Regions from separate parts of the Rhizobium sp. WSM409 genome, predicted to be linked through region 2. Evidence: predicted binding sites of a transcription regulator. Region 2 holds the regulator's gene; each other region holds the start of a gene.
What was found. Region 2 encodes LexA, which represses DNA repair genes until DNA is damaged. Its sites were predicted from a motif close to TGTTCNNNNTGTGTTCNG; they were not measured.

Region 1 (4,277 bases), 1.8 Mb from region 2:
GCTCATCGGCATTTGCCATCGCATCATCGTCTTCTCCGACGGCAAGATATCGGGCGAAATAGTTCGGGAACAGTTTGACGAGAGCAGGATCCTTTCGCTCGCCTACAAGGAGTACAGTCGTGTCCGCCAACATTGAAAAACAGACCGACGCGAAAGAGGTGAGCGTCTGGGACAAGCTTGTCCGGATTTCGCTGAAGGAGGCGGGCGTCGCCATTGCCCTCATTCTGATCCTGGCGTTTTTCTCGGCGACGGCGCCCTATTTCGCAACGCCGGAGAACTTCCTGAAGATCTTCGTGCAGATTGCCATCAACACCGTGCTTGCTGCGGGCATGACCTTCGTCATCCTCGTTGGCGGCATCGATCTCTCGGTCGGGTCGCTGCTTGCCCTTTGCACCGTGATCGGTGCGACGATCATGATCAATCCGGCGTTTTCGCCATGGCAGGCGATTGTCCTCGCATGTCTTGCGTCGATGGGCACGGGTGCCATCCTTGGCGCCGTCAACGGCTGGATTTGCGAGAAGTGGAAGCTTCCCTCATTCATCGTCACCCTTGGCATGCTGAACGTCGCCAGCGGCCTGGCGCGCGTGGTCAGCGACAATTCCACGATCACCGGCCTGCCTCAGCCTTTCGTCGATTTCGGCAACCTGATCTTCTGGGGCATATTTCCCTCGATCTTCCTGATTGCGATCGTCGTCGTCCTCATCGGCTGGTTCGTGTTGCGCTACACCGTCTTCGGGCGCTTCGTCTTCGCGATCGGCACCAATGAAGAGGCTGTCCGGCTGTCGGGGCATGAGCCGAAACGGTACAAGATTGCGGTCTTCACGATCTCAGGGCTGACGGCCGGCATTGCCGCCATGGTCTATCTGCTCCGTCTCAATGTCGGCAGCCCGGTTGCGGGTATCGGCTATGAGTTGAATGCGATCGCCGCCGTCATTATCGGTGGAACCAGCCTTTCGGGCGGCAAGGGCTCGATTGTCGGCACGCTGGTCGGCGCCTGCATTCTGCAGGTGCTGTCGACGGGATTGCAGCTCTTGGGCGCCGACGATAATATCAAGCCGATCGTCATCGGTGCCGTCATCGTGCTCGCCGTCATTCTCGACAGCTATCGCGGCCGGTTGATGCGGAAACTCGAAACGCGGTGAAATGCAATTCCAGCAAATGTGTGCAGCGGTTTTGCGTCCGGAATTGCGCAAAAGCAAAAATGCTCCAGTGCCGGAAGCCCTTGATTGACCGTTGCGTTTGACATCTGGCCGACCTACATCTGTCCGGCATTCAGCGAGGGATGGAAATGGCCAAGATCACCAATGTAGCGGTCCAGATGGACCATGTCGCAGGCATTAATATCGCAGGTGATTCCACCTTCGCCATGAGCCTGGAAGCCCAGGCGCGCGGCTACAAGCTCTTCCATTATACCCCCGACCGCCTGAGCTTCCGTGACGGCAAGCTCTATGCCAGCGTCGAGCCGATGGTGCTGCGCGACGTCAAGGGCGATCACTACGAGCTTGGCGTGCCGGAGCGCGTCGATCTCGCGACCATGGATGTCGTGCTGCTGCGCCAGGACCCGCCCTTCGACATGGCCTACATCACCTCGACGCATCTGCTCGAGCGCATCCATCCGAAGACGCTCGTCGTCAACGATCCCGCCTGGGTGCGCAATTCGCCGGAGAAGATCTTCGTCACCGAATTCTCCGACCTGATGCCGAAGACGCTGATCACCAAGGATGCCGCCGAGATCCGCCGTTTCCGCGACGAGATGGGCGATATCATCCTGAAGCCGCTTTACGGCAATGGCGGCGCCGGCGTCTTCCATTCGACCCGCGACGACCGCAATCTCTCTTCGCTGCTGGAAATGTTCGGCCAGCTTTTCCGCGAGCCCTTCATCGCCCAGCAATATCTGCCCGACGTGCGCAAGGGTGACAAACGCATCATCCTGGTCGACGGTGAATTCGCCGGCGCCATCAACCGCGTGCCGGCCGAACACGACAGCCGCTCCAACATGCATGTCGGCGGCCGCGCCGAGGCGACCGAGCTGACGGCGCGTGAACAGGAAATCTGCGCCCGCATCGGCCCGGCGCTGCGGGAGCGCGGCTTCCTGCTCGTCGGCATCGACGTGATCGGCGATTACATGACCGAGATCAACGTCACCTCTCCCACCGGCATCCGCGAGGTGAAGAAGTTCGGCGGCGCCGATATAGCAAGCCTGCTTTGGGATGCGATCGAGCGCAAGCGCGGCTGAGCCAGCCGCCCATGACCGTTCTGGTCCCGCGACCGAGCACAACCAAGGTCACAGCGGATGCCTGACTACGTTCTTTGATTGTTCTTGTTTTATTCCTTCGTCCATGCCAAATTGCAACCGCTGGCCTTCAAAGGCAGCAGGGCGGTATGGTAGAGTTTGCGGGACAAGGGATGGGCTTATGGTCGCGCGTGTCAGTACGGTTGCATTTCAGGGTATCGAAGGTGTGCCGGTCGAGGTCCAGGTCATGGTCGCTCCCGGTAAGGTCGGCATGCAGATCGTCGGCCTGCCTGACAAGGCGGTTGCCGAAAGCCGCGAGCGCGTACAGGCCGCCCTCCACGCCTCCGGCCTGGCGCTGCCGGCCAAGCGCGTGACGGTCAATCTGGCGCCTGCTGACCTGCCGAAAGAGGGCTCGCATTTCGATCTGCCGATCGCGCTCGCCCTGATGGCCGCCCTCGGCGCCATTCCCGCCGATGCGCTGTCGGATTTTGTCGTCGTCGGCGAGCTCAACCTCGATGGAACGATCGCCGCCATATCCGGCGCGTTGCCGGCTGCGATCGGCGCCAATGCGCTCGGCAAGGGGCTAATCTGCCCGGCCGAAAGCGGCGCCGAAGCCGCCTGGGCAGGTTCGGACGTCGATATCCTCGCACCCCGCAGCCTGATCGCCCTTGCCAATCATTTCCGCGGCACGCAGGTCCTGTCCCGGCCGGAAGCGTCGATCCGCGCCAATGCCGCAAACCTGCCGGACCTTGCCGAGATCAAGGGCCAGGAAAGCGCCAAGCGGGCGCTCGAGGTCGCAGCCGCCGGCGGTCATAACCTTCTGATGGTCGGTCCTCCGGGCTCCGGCAAGTCGATGCTGGCGGCCAGGCTGCCGTCGATCCTGCCGCCGCTTTCGGCCGCCGAGCTGCTGGAAGTGTCGATGGTCCATTCGATCGCCGGCCAACTCTCCGGCGGCAAGCTTTCCGATCGCCGGCCCTTCCGCACCCCGCATCATTCCGCCACCATGGCCGCCCTCGTCGGCGGCGGGATACGCGCTCGTCCGGGCGAAGCCTCGCTTGCCCATCACGGCGTGCTCTTTCTCGACGAGTTCCCCGAATTTACGCCGCAGGCGCTCGATGCGCTGCGCCAGCCGCTCGAAGGCGGCGAATGCGTCATTGCGCGTGCCAATCACCGTGTTTCCTACCCGGCGAAATTCCAGCTGATCGCGGCGATGAACCCCTGCCGCTGCGGCATGGCGGGTGAGCCCGGCCATACCTGCGCCCGCGGCCCGCGCTGCATGAGCGATTACCAGGCCCGCATCTCCGGCCCGCTGATGGACCGTATCGATATCCGCATCGACGTACCGGCCGTCTCCGCCGCCGATCTGATCCGGCCGATGGCCGCCGAAACCAGCGCCGACGTCGCCCGCCGTGTCGCCCGCGCCCGCAAGATCCAGCAGGAGCGCTTCGAAAGCACCGGCGCAAAAGGCATCGGCACCAATGCCCGCTGCTCCACCGCGATGATCGAGAAACTGGCCGAGCCCGACGCCAGCGGCCTGCAGCTGCTGCGCGACGCCGCCGAAAAAATGAAATTCTCCGCCCGCGGTTACCACCGCGTGCTGAAGGTCGCCCGCACGCTGGCCGATCTCGACGGCAAGCCCACGGTCGGCCGCATCCATCTCGCTGAGGCGATCTCCTACAGGATCGCGGGTGAGAGGTTGACGGCGGCGGCGTAGGGCCGAAGCACCCGACAATTTGTTGTAAAACCTCGTCCCTTGCTCGTCGTCATCCTCGGCCTCGTGCCGAGGATCTGCTGCATATCAACCGGCTACAGATGCTCGGGACAAGCCCGAGCATGACGGAAGAGACGTTGGCCGGCTTTGTCAGCAGTCTGACGGGGCGCCGAAGCGCCCCGATACTCTGTGAAGATGATAGCCGGGAAAGTCCTGGCCCAAAGCCAGTCTCAGCTCCCCAGCCCCTCAAACAGCGCCGTCGACAGATAACGCTCGGCAAAGGAGGGGATGATGATGACGATGTTCTTGCCGGCGTTCTCGGGACGGACGCCG
Region 2 (4,277 bases):
ATTTTTCACCACCAGTCGTGGTGACGCGACCGGCAAGGACGCAGTCGGCAATACCATTGCGCCACCGGCTGCCGGCCGCAGCCTCGCACTTGCTGCGTGCCGGCATGCGCATGCTGGGCGAGGAGACGGACCATGGCCGCCTGCTGCTGTTCTCGCCGGTCTTCCTCGGCGCCGGGTCAGCCATCTGGTTTCTCGCGGCATCGGATTTTCCGCTCACTGCATCGCTGCTCTGCCTGTTGGTGCTGACCGTCGCAGTTCTCATCGCCAGCCGCAACCGGGCGGCATTGCGGGCAGCGCTGCTGGCGCTTTCGCTCGTGGCTTGCGGCATAGTCTCGGCGCAGTTCGAGAGCTGGCGGGCTTCGACCGTGATCCTCGATTCATCAGTGACGACGACGGTGACCGGCCGCGTCGAGCGGCGCGAAGGCGATGGTCGCGGCCGGTGGCGCTACATTCTTGCCGTCACCGGCACTGAAGCGCCTCAGGTCAAGCGGCCGCCGGAACGCATCACCGCCATCGCCCGCGGTGCGGACGCAGCCTTCGAGATCGGCGATATCATCACCGGCAGGGCGCGGCTGACGCCGCCGGCGGGCCCAGCACTTCCCGAGCTCAACGACTTCTCCTTCAGTGCCTATTTCGACGGCATCGGCGCCAACGGCTTCTTCTACGGTGCACCGACGAAGGTCGATGCGCAGGCAGGTCCGCAGGCTGCAAGATCGGCGGTGGAAGCGCTGCTCGAAGGGCTCTACCGGCTGCGCAGCGGCATTGGCGACCGGATAAGGTCGATCCTGCCCGGCGATACCGGCGCTTTTGCCGCCGCACTGGTGACGGACGAGCGGCGCGCCATCTCGGATGCGACGACGGAGGCACTACGCCAGTCCGGTCTGGCTCATATCATCGCCATCTCCGGTCTCAACATGGCGCTGTCGGCCGGCATCTTCTTCGTCGGCTTTCGGATGCTGCTCAGCATCTTTGCCGGTATCGCTGAGGCCTACCCGACGAAGAAGATCGCTGCCGCCGGCGCGCTCATCGCCGTTACTGCCTATTTCCTGATTTCGGGCTTTGCGGTCTCTGCCGAGCGCGCTTTCATCATGATGGCCATCATGTTGATTGCCGTCTTCTTCGACCGGCCGTCGATCAGCCTGCGCAATGTCGCGCTTTCCGCCCTCGTCATCATCCTCATTTCACCGTCCGAGGTCTTAGGTCCGAGCTTCCAGATGTCCTTTGCCGCGACATTGGCGCTGGTCTCGGGTTATCAGTTGTGGAAGGACCGGCGCGTCCGCGAAAACGCCTTTCTGAAGCTACCTATCATCAGGCCCGTCGTTACGGTTGCCGGTTTCTTCGGCGGCGTCTTCCTGACTTCGCTGATCGGCGGTTTTTCCACCGCGCTGTTTTCGATCGAGCATTTTCATCGCCTGACCGCCTACGGCCTGCCGGCAAACCTCGCGACGATGCCGATCATCTCCTTCATCGTCATGCCGGCCGGCTTGCTGGCGATGCTGCTCATGCCTTTCGGTCTGGATGTTTTGCCCTGGAAGGTCGTCGGATTCGGCCTCGATCTGGTGATCGCGGTCGCAAAGACGGTGTCCGGCTGGGATGGCAATATCGACGTCGGCCGCTTGCCCGCCTGGTATTTCGCGGTCGCCGTGGCAGGCTTTCTGCTGCTGACGCTGCTCCGCACCCGGCTGCGCCATATCGGCACATCAATCATCGCGGTCGCAACGCTCATCCTGTTGCTTCTACCGGTTCCCCGGCCGCCGGATCTGGTGATTTCGGAGGATGGCAGTCTCGTCGCGGTGGTCGAAGCGGCAGCAATGGCTTCCAACCGTGAAAGACCACCGGATTTCATCTTCGACCAGTGGCAGAGAGCCCTGGTCCTGCCGAGACATGATCCGCCGAAGATGCTGGATGGTCCTGCTATCCCGCAGGTAGGAGAAGACCGCCGCGTCAAGCTTTCCCGCGATCAGCAGAACGAAGCGAGGACAGCGATGCGGGCGGCCGCAGCGGCCGGTGAAGCAAACCGCTTTTCCTGCGTCAAGAGGGCCTGGTGCGCATCAAGGCTTGGCAATGGTCGTGTGGTTGCTGTCATCGACAATGCCGCCTATCTCGGCCCGGCATGCGACGCGGCCGATATCATCGTGACGTCGGTCCGCCTGCGTTTCAACAGCTGCCGCTCAGGTGCGACGCTCTTCACCGGCGAGACGCTGCGCAGGACCGGATCCATCGAGTTGCGCTTCGCGGACGCCGGCCTGGAGGTGGCAACCGCATTTGACGCATTGTCGCGACCATGGATGCGCCATCGCGCCTTTGACTGGCGCAGCAACAGCTTTACCGAATCCGGCCTAACCGATGTCAGTGATAGCGGCGAATGAGGCCGACGAGTTTGCCCTGCACCTTAACACGGTCTGGTCCGAAAATCCGGGTCTCGTAAGCCGGGTTGGCCGCTTCCAGTGCGATCGAGGCGCCCTTGCGGCGGAAGCGCTTGAGTGTCGCTTCTTCGTCATCGACGAGTGCAACAACAATGTCGCCAGGACTTGCGGTGCTGCCATTGCGGATGATCACGGTGTCGCCGTCGAAGATGCCGGCGTCGATCATCGAATCGCCCTTGACCTCCAGGGCATAATGTTCACCGGAACCGAGCATGTCGGCCGGAACGGCGATGTCGTGGGTGTTGTTCTGGATCGCCGAGATCGGCACACCGGCGGCGATTCTGCCCATGACCGGCACGGAAACCGAGTTGCCGTTGTCGGCGACGGGTTTTGCGGGAGCAGGGGCGGCGACCGGCTGAGGTTTGCCCAGGCTGCCTTCGATGACGCTCGGCGAAAAGCCGCGCCGCGGCTGGATGCTGGGGCTGTAGGCCTCCGGAAGCTTGATGACCTCGAGCGCACGGGCGCGGTTCGGTAGGCGGCGAATGAAGCCTCTCTCCTCGAGCGCCGTAATCAGGCGATGAATCCCGGACTTCGAGGCGAGGTCCAGAGCATCCTTCATTTCGTCGAAAGATGGCGGAACGCCGGATTCCTTCATGCGCTCATGAATGAAAAGGAGAAGCTCCTGTTGTTTGCGCGTGAGCATCGACGTTGTGACCTCGTGATTGAAACAAATCCAGAACAGACACTATATGTTCCATATGTGTTCCGCAAGTAGCTAAATTTCCGTAAAACTTGGCGCCAACTCGTTGAGATTTTTATTTTCATTCGCCGGATTGGCACAGAAGTCTTGCGTTGAGGGAAGCGCTGTCGCACATCTCTTGCCGTGTCAGGGAGGGATATCATGAACGAGCACTCCGCCAAACCGCACCCGCTGGATCATGTCGTGCTGCCGGTCGTCAATATCGATCTGGCGCGCGAGAGGCTCGGCAAGCTCGGCTTCACCGTTGCCCCCGATGCGCGCCATCCCTTCGGAACGGAGAATGCCTGCGTCTTCTTTGCTGACAAGACCTATCTGGAGCCGCTCGGGATTGCGAGCGTCGAGGAGAGCGAGGCGTCGGCGCGCCAAGGCAATGTCTTCACCGCCCGCAATCAGGCTTTCCGCTTCCGCTGCGGCGCGGAGGGGCTTTCGGGGCTGGCTTTTGGCAGCAAGGATGCCGGCATCGATCATCAGAATTTCGTCGGTAACGGATCGAGCGCCGGCGAGATGCTGCAGTTCACCCGGCCGATGACGATGCCGGACGGTTCTGAGACGATTGCCGGCTTCAAGCTGGCTTTTGCCGGCGATCTGCGCGCGCCTGATCTCCTGCTATTTACCGTCGAGCGCGTCAATCCGCTGCCGGCCGACCGCGCCGTGCTGGAGACGCATGCCAATGGCGTCACCGGCATAGTCGAGATAGCGCTTTGCGCGCCTGATGCTGCCGCCTTCGCTGCCTTCGTCAGCCTCGCCGTGGTGCAATCGGCAGTCGAGAAAACCGGTTTCGGCGTCAATATCCCGGCGTCGAATGCCAAAATCAGCCTGATGACGGCGGAAGGGTTGGAGGCCTATTTCGACATCGTCGGCTCATCCGCAGATCGTGGCCTGCGCGGCCGGGCAATCCTCTTCGCTGTCGCCGATCTTGCCGTGACAGAAGCGCATTTGGCTGCTAACGGGGTGACATACGCGCGCAAGAACAATCGCATTCTGGTGAAGCCCGCGCCCGGGCAGGGCACGCTCTTCGCCTTCGAGGAAACACGATGAGCACTGATACGAATTCCGAAGTCAGGATCGGCGAAGGCCAAGGCCAGGTCAGCTTTTCCAATACCGGCCGCCTGTCGCTGATTGCCGGTCCCTGCCAGATGGAGAGCCGCGAC
Region 3 (4,277 bases), 1.7 Mb from region 2:
GCGGCAATGGCCTCCACCTCATCTTCGCTCAATCTTTCCTCACTCATCAGGGAACGCAGGCGCTGCCCGGCGGAATCCCTCGAGCGCTCCACCGCAATCTGTCGGCGCATGATTTCAATCGCCTCTTCCGAAAGGCTGCGGCCGTTGCGTTGTGCGCTTTCCTGAAGCTGCCGCTTCATCGCATCCGGAACGTCTCGAATAAGCAAGTCGCCCAATTCGGCACCTCCATCATGATATCAGTGATATCATAGTGCGTCGCCGCTGGATTTTCAACGCAGTGTCAGAGCGCCTTCGACTTCGCCGCCTTGGTGAATTTCTTGATCACCATCTCCCGCTTCAGCCGCGAGATGTAATCGATGAACAGCACGCCGTTCAGGTGGTCGATCTCGTGCTGCAGGCAGGTGGCGAGCAGGCCGTCGGCTTCCACGGTCTGTTCCTTGCCGTTCCGGTCGAGATACTTGACCGAGACGACAGCCGGGCGCTCCACCTCGGCATAATAATCCGGAATCGAAAGACAGCCTTCCTCATAGACGGAGCGCTCGTCGGAGGATTTGACGACCTCCGGGTTGATGAAGACCTGCGGCTGCTTTTCCTCGCCCTCGCGAGCGATGTCGATGACGAGCATGCGGCGCGGCACGCCGATCTGGATGGCAGCGAGGCCGATGCCCGGCGCGTCATACATGGTTTCCAGCATATCGTCGGCAAGACGCTGCAGGTCGGAATCCACCCGCTCGATCGGCTTCGACAGCTGGCGGAGAACGGGATCGGGAAGAATGATGAGTGGCTTGATGGTCATGGCGTTCCCATAACCCATCTTTTCCGACTATGGAATTATCCGGCAGCCGGGGAATACGCTTTTTTGCATCCCCGCCTGGAATTTCGCCATATTCGCCTCAGGCCGCCCGGCGGGCAGCACCCGCGGAACGGCCCTCCGGCCGGGCGCGGAAGCGCCGCAGCAGCTCGATCAGGGTCTCCACCTCGTCCTTCAGGCGGCGGGTTTCCGCCGAAGAGTGCTCGACCATGTCCGAATTCTGCTGGGTGATCGCACCCATGTTGCGGACGGCGAGGCTGACCTCGTTGACGCCGGTCGCCTGATCACGGGCGGCGGCGGCGATATCGGCGACGAAACGGTTGATGATGTCGATGCGGCTGATCATGTCGTTCAGCGCCTCGCCGGTGCTGGAAACGATGCCGACACCCTGATTGACCTGGGTCGAGCTCTGCGAGATCAGGTTCTTGATCTCCTTGGCTGCTTCCACGGTACGCTGGGCGAGCTGGCGGACTTCCTGGGCGACGACGGCAAAACCCTTGCCGGCATCGCCGGCACGGGCCGCCTCGACACCGGCGTTTAGCGCCAGCAGATTGGTCTGGAAGGCGATCTCATCGATGACGCCGATGATCTTGGAGATCCCGGTCGAGGATTTCTCGATGCCGGCCATCGCCGAGACGGCGCTGGTGACGAGCTCGCCGGAGTTCTTCGCCTTCTGCTGTGTCTCGCGCACGGCCTCCGACGCCTTCTCGGCATTGGCGGCCGTCTGGCCGACGCTGACGGACAGCTGCTGCAGCGCGGCCGAGCTCTCCTCGACGCCTGCCGGCTGCTGGGCGGTGCGCAGTGCCAGATCGTTGGTCGCGTTGGAAATGACGTCGGCGCCGGTCTTGATATGGCCGGAGGTCTCGCGCACGGAGGCGAAGGATTGGCGAAGGGCGCTGACGGCGCGATTGTAGTCCTCGGCCATCTGCCAGAAATTGCCCGGCAGGTCGGACGGCAAAGTAGCTTCGAGATCGCCGTTCGACAACGCTTCCAGACCGCGGCGCAGCTGCTCCAGCGCGATCGCCTGGTCGGATTGGGCCTCAGCGCGCTGCTCTTCCAAGGCGCGGTGCTTTGCTTCAAGCACCTCGAGATAGACCGAGATGGAATAATCCATGTCGAGCATGCCTGATTTGACGACCGCCGACAGCTTCTCGGCCAGCAGCTTGCCTTGCTGGCGCGCGAAGAACGAAGGCCACTGCTTTTCCACGATGCCCTTGACGAGTTCGGACATGACGATGGCGTAACCGCCGATAGACCAGCGCGGTTCCAGCCCCATGCGCTCATGCATGCGGCCGACGGTGGTCACGCCGTCGACATAGCTCTCGTCGAACGTGCCGCCAGTAAGATTGACCCAATGATCCTGCTGACGCTTTTTGGCATGGCCCAGTTGGGACTTGTCGGCGACAGCGGGGGTCTTGGCCATCTTGGCGTAGAATTTATCGAGGGCGCCGCCGATCAGCTCTGAGATGACAGGGCGCAGATCCCGCATCGACTTGCGCGCCGTTTCATCCAGCTCGATGAAATCGAGGCGCTGCCTGAGGGCATTGTCGGTCTGCTGGGCGGTCATGGGGATCTCTGTACTTGGCGCGACGCGCGCGGGAGGGGATTTCAGCGCCGCAGGTTTTGGCCAATATGGTTGAGCAATCGTTAAGCCGCGGCGACATTTCTTTTCGGTGGACGCGGAAGAGCAACGGCTTGCGAAGATATTGAGGATCGTCCACTCTGTTCACGTTTTGATCTATAAATCGGCGCTTCTTCTGTTATGCTTGCGGCATGACCGTCCATTCCGAATCGCTCGCCCTTTCCCTTGCCTCGATCAGCCCGGCCATGCTGGCGCTTGTCGGCGGGGGTCTCGCCGTCCTCGTCCTGCTGGTGATCGTGCTTCTGCTGCGCGGCTCCGGCCTTCGCCGCGAGCAGGCGGAGGAAGCGAACTTTCGCGCTGAGGAAAACGAAGCGCGCATGGGCGAGCTTTTGAAGATTCAGGCAGAGATGCAGGGCCGCATCGCGGCGATGACCGAGGTCTTCGGCGCGCGGCAGAGCGAACTCAACCAGACGATCAGCCAACGCCTCGACGGCATGTCGCAGCGAGTCAGCTCGACGATCACCGAGCAGACCAAATCGACGCATGAGAACCTGCAGCGGCTGCAGGAGCGGCTGGCGGTCATCGATGCCGCGCAGAACAATATCCAGACGCTCGCCAAGGATGTCGTCGGGCTGCAGGCCATTCTGTCCAACAAGCAGACGCGCGGCGCCTTCGGCCAGTCGAGAATGGAAACGATCGTCGCCGACGGTCTGCCGATGGGCGCCTACGCCTTCCAGCAGACGCTGTCCAACGGTTCGCGGCCGGACTGCACGATCCGCATGCCGAACGGCGCGCCGCCGCTGGTGATCGACGCAAAATTTCCGCTCGAAGCCTGGAACGCTATCCGAGACGCCGGCAGCCCCGAGGCCGGCAAGATCGCCGGCCAGCAATTCCGCCGCGACATGGAGGTCCATATAAGGGATATTTCCGAGAAATATCTGATCCAGGGGGAAACCCAGGATACGGCCTTTCTCTTCGTGCCGTCCGAATCGATCTTCGCCGAGATCCATGAGCACTTCGAGCCGGTGGTGCAGAAGGCGCACCGTGCGCGCATCGTCATCGTCTCACCGTCGCTGCTGATGCTGTCGATCCAGGTCATCCAGGCCGTGCTCAAGGATCAGCGCATGCGGGCGCAGGCGCATCTGATCCAGGGCGAAGTGGCGATCCTGATGGACGATCTCAGCCGCCTCGACGAGCGGGTGCGCAAGCTGCAGGGCCATTTCGCCATGGCGCAGAAGGATATCGACATGGTGGTCACATCAGCCGACAAGCTCACCAGGCGCGGCGCCAGGATCGAAGCGCTGGAATTCGAGGCCGGCGGCGATGCCAAGCCTGCCCGCGACAGCGAAGCCGCAGCCAAATCGGTGGAGAGCCGCACTGGTCTTCTGAAGCTGCGGGTGGTTGACGAGGAGTGACCGCTTCGGGCAGTGTCGCGCCCGCATGAAACAGTAGGAGCATGATGTCGTCAGCATGCTCCAGAAGACGGGACACATTCATGATCACAGTTTTCGGGTCCATCAACATGGATCTCATCGCCACGACCGAGCGCCTGCCGAAGCCCGGCGAGACGGTGGCCGGCAACGGCTTTGCCACGGCCGCCGGCGGCAAGGGCGCCAACCAGGCGCTGGCAGCGCGCCGCGCCGGCCGGTACGTGCATATGGCCGGCGCCGTCGGCAAGGATGCTTTTGCTGCGGAAGCGCTGGCCCTGCTCGATGATGCAGGCACCGACCTTTCTCTGATCAAACATGTCGACGGTCCAACAGGCACGGCGCTGATCCTCGTCGGCGGCGACGGAGAAAACATGATCGCCGTCGTTCCCGGCGCCAATGGCCAGGTCACGCCTGCCGATGCCGAGACCGCGATCGGCCGCATGGACGAAGGCGA
Region 4 (4,277 bases), 1.5 Mb from region 2:
TGCCCATAGGTGAAGAAGCGTTGCGGAACGACGAGGTCGAGACCATCCCGGGCGCGCGTCATCGCGACATAGAGCAGCCGGCGTTCCTCTTCGATTTCGGCGGTTGTGCCGACGGCGAGATCGCTCGGTATGCATCCGTCGACGACGTTCAGCATGAAGACCTTCGTCCATTCCTGGCCCTTGGCGGAATGGATGGTCGACAGGATGAGATAGTCTTCGTCGAGAAGCGGCACACCCGCCTGGTCGCTGGTCGCATCCGGCGGATCGAGGGTGAGCTCGGTGAGAAAGCGCTCGCGCGAGGCATAACCGCTAGCGATCTGCTCGAGCTGCAGCAGGTCGGCCTGCCGCGTTGCTGCGTCCTCGTGCAGCCGTTCCAGATGCGGCGCGTACCATTGCCGTGCCAGGCCGATCTCTGCCGGCCAGCCGGCCTTGCCGGTCTTCAGCTCCTGCAGCATCGCAACGAACATTGTCCAGTCCTCGCCGGAGCGCGGCGGTGCCGGCATGGCGCCAAGAGCAGTAATCGGGCTGGCATCCTCGGCCATCAGGTCGAGCGTCTTCTGTGCCGTCGACGGGCCGACGCCCGGCAGGATCTGCATCAGCCGGAAGCCCGCCACCCGGTCGCGCGGGTTCTGCGCGAAGCGAAGGGCGGCCAGCATGTCCTTCACATGCGCGCTGTCGAGAAACTTCAGCCCGCCGAACTTGACGAAAGGAATGTTGCGCCGGGTCAGCTCGACCTCCAGCGGCCCGCTGTGATGCGAGGCGCGAAAGAGCACGGCCTGCTGCTTGAGCGTGAGGCCTTCCTCGCGGTTATCGAGCACCATGTCGGTGATATACCGCGCCTGCTCGGCCTCGTCGCGCACAGTGACCAGGCGCGGCCGCTCGGACGATTGCCGCTCGGTCCAGAGGTTCTTGGTGAAGCGCTCCGAGGCGAGATCGATGACGGCGTTGGCGGCGGCGAGGATCGGCTGCGTCGAGCGGTAGTTGCGGTCGAGCGTGACGATATTGGCCGCCGGGCTGAAGGCGGCGGGAAAATCGAGGATGTTGCGCACCGTCGCGGCACGGAAGGAATAGATCGACTGCGCATCGTCGCCGACGACGGTCAGCCCTTGGCCTTGGGGTTTCAATGCGAGCAGGATCGAGGCCTGCAACCGGTTGGTATCCTGATATTCGTCGACCAGCACATGGTCGAAGCGGCTGCCGATATCCTCGGCAATCATCGCTTCGCCGACCATCTGCGCCCAGTAGAGCAGCAGATCGTCGTAATCGAGCACGTTCTGGCTCTGCTTGGCCTCGACATAACTGGCGAAAAGTTCGCGCAGCTGTTTCTCCCACGTCGCGCACCAGGGAAAGACGTCGCGCAGCACGAGGTCGAGCGCGGTTTCCGAATTCACCGCCCTGGAATAGATGGCAAGGCAGGTGCCCTTTGTGGGAAAGCGGCTTTCCGTCTTCGAGAAGCCGAGGTCGTGCCGGATCAGGTTCATCAGATCGGCACTGTCTTCGCGGTCGTGGATGGTAAACCCAGGATCGAGACCGATCTGCTCCGCATAATCGCGCAACAGCCGCGCGCCGATGCCGTGGAAGGTGCCGGACCAGGAAAGCGCATCCGCCATCACGCCAGCATTCGCACCAAGCACATCGCGGCAGATGCGCTCGACACGCCGCGCCATCTCGGCGGCTGCCCGGCGCGAGAAGGTCATCAGCAGGATGCGGCGGGGATCGGCGCCCTTGACGATCAGATGGGCGACCCGATGCGCCAAGGTATTCGTCTTGCCGGAGCCGGCGCCGGCAATGACCAGCAGCGGCCCGGCAATATGGCTGCCGTCGATGAGCGTGCCGTGCTCGACGGCCATGCGCTGCTGCGGATTGAGCTTTTCGAGATACATCCAGCCGTCCGGTCGGGCTCCCGCAGAATCACTGCGGAAAGATTAGATGTTCCTTGAATGTTCGCGATTGCGGCCTCTGTCAAGCGCTGCGGCGCGCGAGCAACATCTCAGTCGGGGAAATCCGGACCGATCTCGCGCCGCACCAGCTTCAGGCTACGGTCCGGCTGAAGAATATAGGTTTCCTCCACGCGCTGGCCCGTCCCGTTGTAGAACTGGTTGTAGACGGCGCTGCCGACCGGCGACTTGGCAAGCTTCGTTCGCGGCTGGCCGCCATAGGTAATGCTGCCGGGAATGGGTTCCAGCGCCCGCGTATCGGCCGAGGAGCAGCCGGCAAGCATTGCCCCGGCAAACAAGGCGGGCAGAAGCGCTTTCATCGTCATCATCCCTCTTTCGACTGCCGCCAGATATGGAAGCCGCAGCGCCTTTCGCCAAGGGTCGTCCATGCCACCGCACAGGTATCACTGTCGAACAGGCTCTTCTTTTCCGGGGGACGCAACGAAATGCGTCCCTGCGGCGTTAACAGACATCAACCAACATTAGGAAACGTTCACGGTGCTCGGCTTTCCAGCATTCACGGGGCATGGCGAGCCCGGCCGCCAGGGCCACAGCGATGCCGCGACGCGCGCCTCGGTGGAAAGCGCCCTTCATGCGGCCGCCGATTTCGAAGCCGGCGAAATCACCGTCAGCATATCGGGCTCCTATGTCATCCTGGAAGGTTTCGTGCGCCGGCGGGGCGATGTCGAGCGGGCGATCGAGATCGCCGAGGGCGTCGTCGGCCGGGGCTATGTGCGTGCTCGCTTGCTGCGACGCTAGCCGGCTCGCGCTCATCTCTTTGCGATGCATGAAGGGAACCAAAATGCTCTCTCGCGTGTTGAAAGGCCGGACCTAAACGCTGGAGACTCTCATGCAGTTGCTTCCTCGCCTCTGGGCAACCACCTTGATCGTGGGTTGCGGTGTCTTTGCCGGCTCCGCCCATGCCTCGCTGGAAACCGGCACGAATTATTCCGCTTTGCCGAAGGACCAGATCGCCCTCAACGAATATACCGGGACCGTCGCCTGCCAGCCGGTAGAGCCTCACTATCTCCCCTCCTTCATCCGCGCGGCAGATGGCACCATCATCGGTGTCGGTTATGTCGAGATCGAGAATGAGAGCGGCGCGGATTGCTGAAAAAAGGCGGTCCTGCTCGGACGAGGCTCGCCTGCGTTTCCGCAGAGGGTACGAGCCTCTAACCATCATCATGATGGCTGGTCATCTTCTATTGATGCACCTGTATCGGGCGCAACGCCCTTTGCACCAAAACCCGGCACGCACTTGTTGCAGGGTTAAACCAAAATTAAAGCCCAAAATTAAAGCATTGTCCCGTTCCGGCACGCTTGCGCGCCCAGAAGGCGAAAATCGCCCGAAATTCCTTGCTGAAGTGCTAATGCAGCTTCAGCTTCGCCTCTTCGGCGGCCGCCAGGAACTCGGCTCTTGCTTCTTCCACGCTCTTGCGTCCGTCGAGCGCCGCCCGGCAGGCGCTGCGGGCCTTGATATAACGAAGCCCGCGCATACTCGGCCACAGATCCGCCAGGCACTTCAGCGCATCGAACGGCCCATTGACCGTTCGCGCATCGGCACCTTCGAAACCGACCTTGACCGGGCTGTTCCATCTTTCAGTTGCCATCGACGCTCCTCCACGATTTTCGACAGAAACGAAGCGCAGCATCTCCCAGTTCCTCCGGGGAGACTTTGCGATAGTTAATACTCTAGCGTGATTTTTGCCGTCAGCAATGGTGGAATGCATTGCGGCTGATGAGGCGAAATGTCCTCTTGATGAGATTCACCAAGCGACCGGCTTTCGCGGGCCAGGAATTTCGTTGGAATTTGTAATCATGACGCCCCAATGCGAGGGGAATTTTTGGAGGGTGCAACCAAATCCGATGGCGTGGGCGCGGCATCATCGCTACCATGCTCTCGAAGCTGATGGCTCCACATGGGTTTAGGTCGAAATCTGATCCAGGCTGCTTTTCTCTGTGGGGCCTTGGCAATGCCGGTCCTCGCCCGCGGGGCAGAGGTGTCTGCTGAAGACGCTCTGCTGACGCGTCTCTCCATCGAAACCGTGCCACGACTCCAGCGGGAATATTTGCGGGCGACCCTCACGCCCCAGGATGAAGGCACGGCGATAGATGTTGCTGCCTATGTTTTGTCTAAGACTTTTGATCGGTGGTATGTCGAAGGTATATTCGATGGAGCTTTTTCGTGGCTTCACGCGCCAATTAAGGACGAAGTGCTGGTCACCAGAGAACTGATTGAACTGTGGCAGTTTTCGCCGTTTATATCTTACTATCTCGAGGTAACCGAGATTCCCGACTGCGCAAACAACAGCGTGCTGCTTCCCAGCTGTCACTAGCTTT

Region 1: a site for LexA is predicted at 2,316-2,333, ahead of AC25BC_RS23325 (YifB family Mg chelatase-like AAA ATPase). Genes of this name have one in related genera too.
Region 3: a site for LexA is predicted at 2,535-2,552, ahead of AC25BC_RS00350 (DNA recombination protein RmuC). Genes of this name have one in related genera too.
Region 4: a site for LexA is predicted at 1,931-1,948, ahead of AC25BC_RS01245 (ATP-dependent helicase). Genes of this name have one in related genera too.

What each region holds. Positions count from the first base shown of each region.
Region 1 is NZ_CM172794.1:4,761,741-4,766,017, forward strand. It holds gene AC25BC_RS23310 (sugar ABC transporter ATP-binding protein) at 1-136, shown strand, start outside; gene AC25BC_RS23315 (ABC transporter permease) at 120-1,142, shown strand; gene gshB (glutathione synthase) at 1,289-2,236, shown strand; gene AC25BC_RS23325 (YifB family Mg chelatase-like AAA ATPase) at 2,415-3,947, shown strand; gene cysK (cysteine synthase A) at 4,175-4,277, opposite strand, start outside.
Region 2 is NZ_CM172794.1:1,762,122-1,766,398, forward strand. It holds gene AC25BC_RS08935 (ComEC/Rec2 family competence protein) at 1-2,369, shown strand, start outside; gene lexA (transcriptional repressor LexA) at 2,350-3,069, opposite strand; gene AC25BC_RS08945 (VOC family protein) at 3,268-4,164, shown strand; gene kdsA (3-deoxy-8-phosphooctulonate synthase) at 4,161-4,277, shown strand, end outside.
Region 3 is NZ_CM172794.1:67,200-71,476, reverse strand. It holds gene AC25BC_RS00365 (FitA-like ribbon-helix-helix domain-containing protein) at 1-215, opposite strand, end outside; gene def (peptide deformylase) at 281-796, opposite strand; gene AC25BC_RS00355 (globin-coupled sensor protein) at 894-2,378, opposite strand; gene AC25BC_RS00350 (DNA recombination protein RmuC) at 2,585-3,808, shown strand; gene AC25BC_RS00345 (ribokinase) at 3,889-4,277, shown strand, end outside.
Region 4 is NZ_CM172794.1:253,013-257,289, forward strand. It holds gene AC25BC_RS01245 (ATP-dependent helicase) at 1-1,883, opposite strand, end outside; gene AC25BC_RS01250 (hypothetical protein) at 1,991-2,257, opposite strand; gene AC25BC_RS01255 (BON domain-containing protein) at 2,436-2,696, shown strand; gene AC25BC_RS01260 (hypothetical protein) at 2,788-3,051, shown strand; gene AC25BC_RS01265 (DUF982 domain-containing protein) at 3,305-3,547, opposite strand; gene AC25BC_RS01270 (hypothetical protein) at 3,857-4,273, shown strand.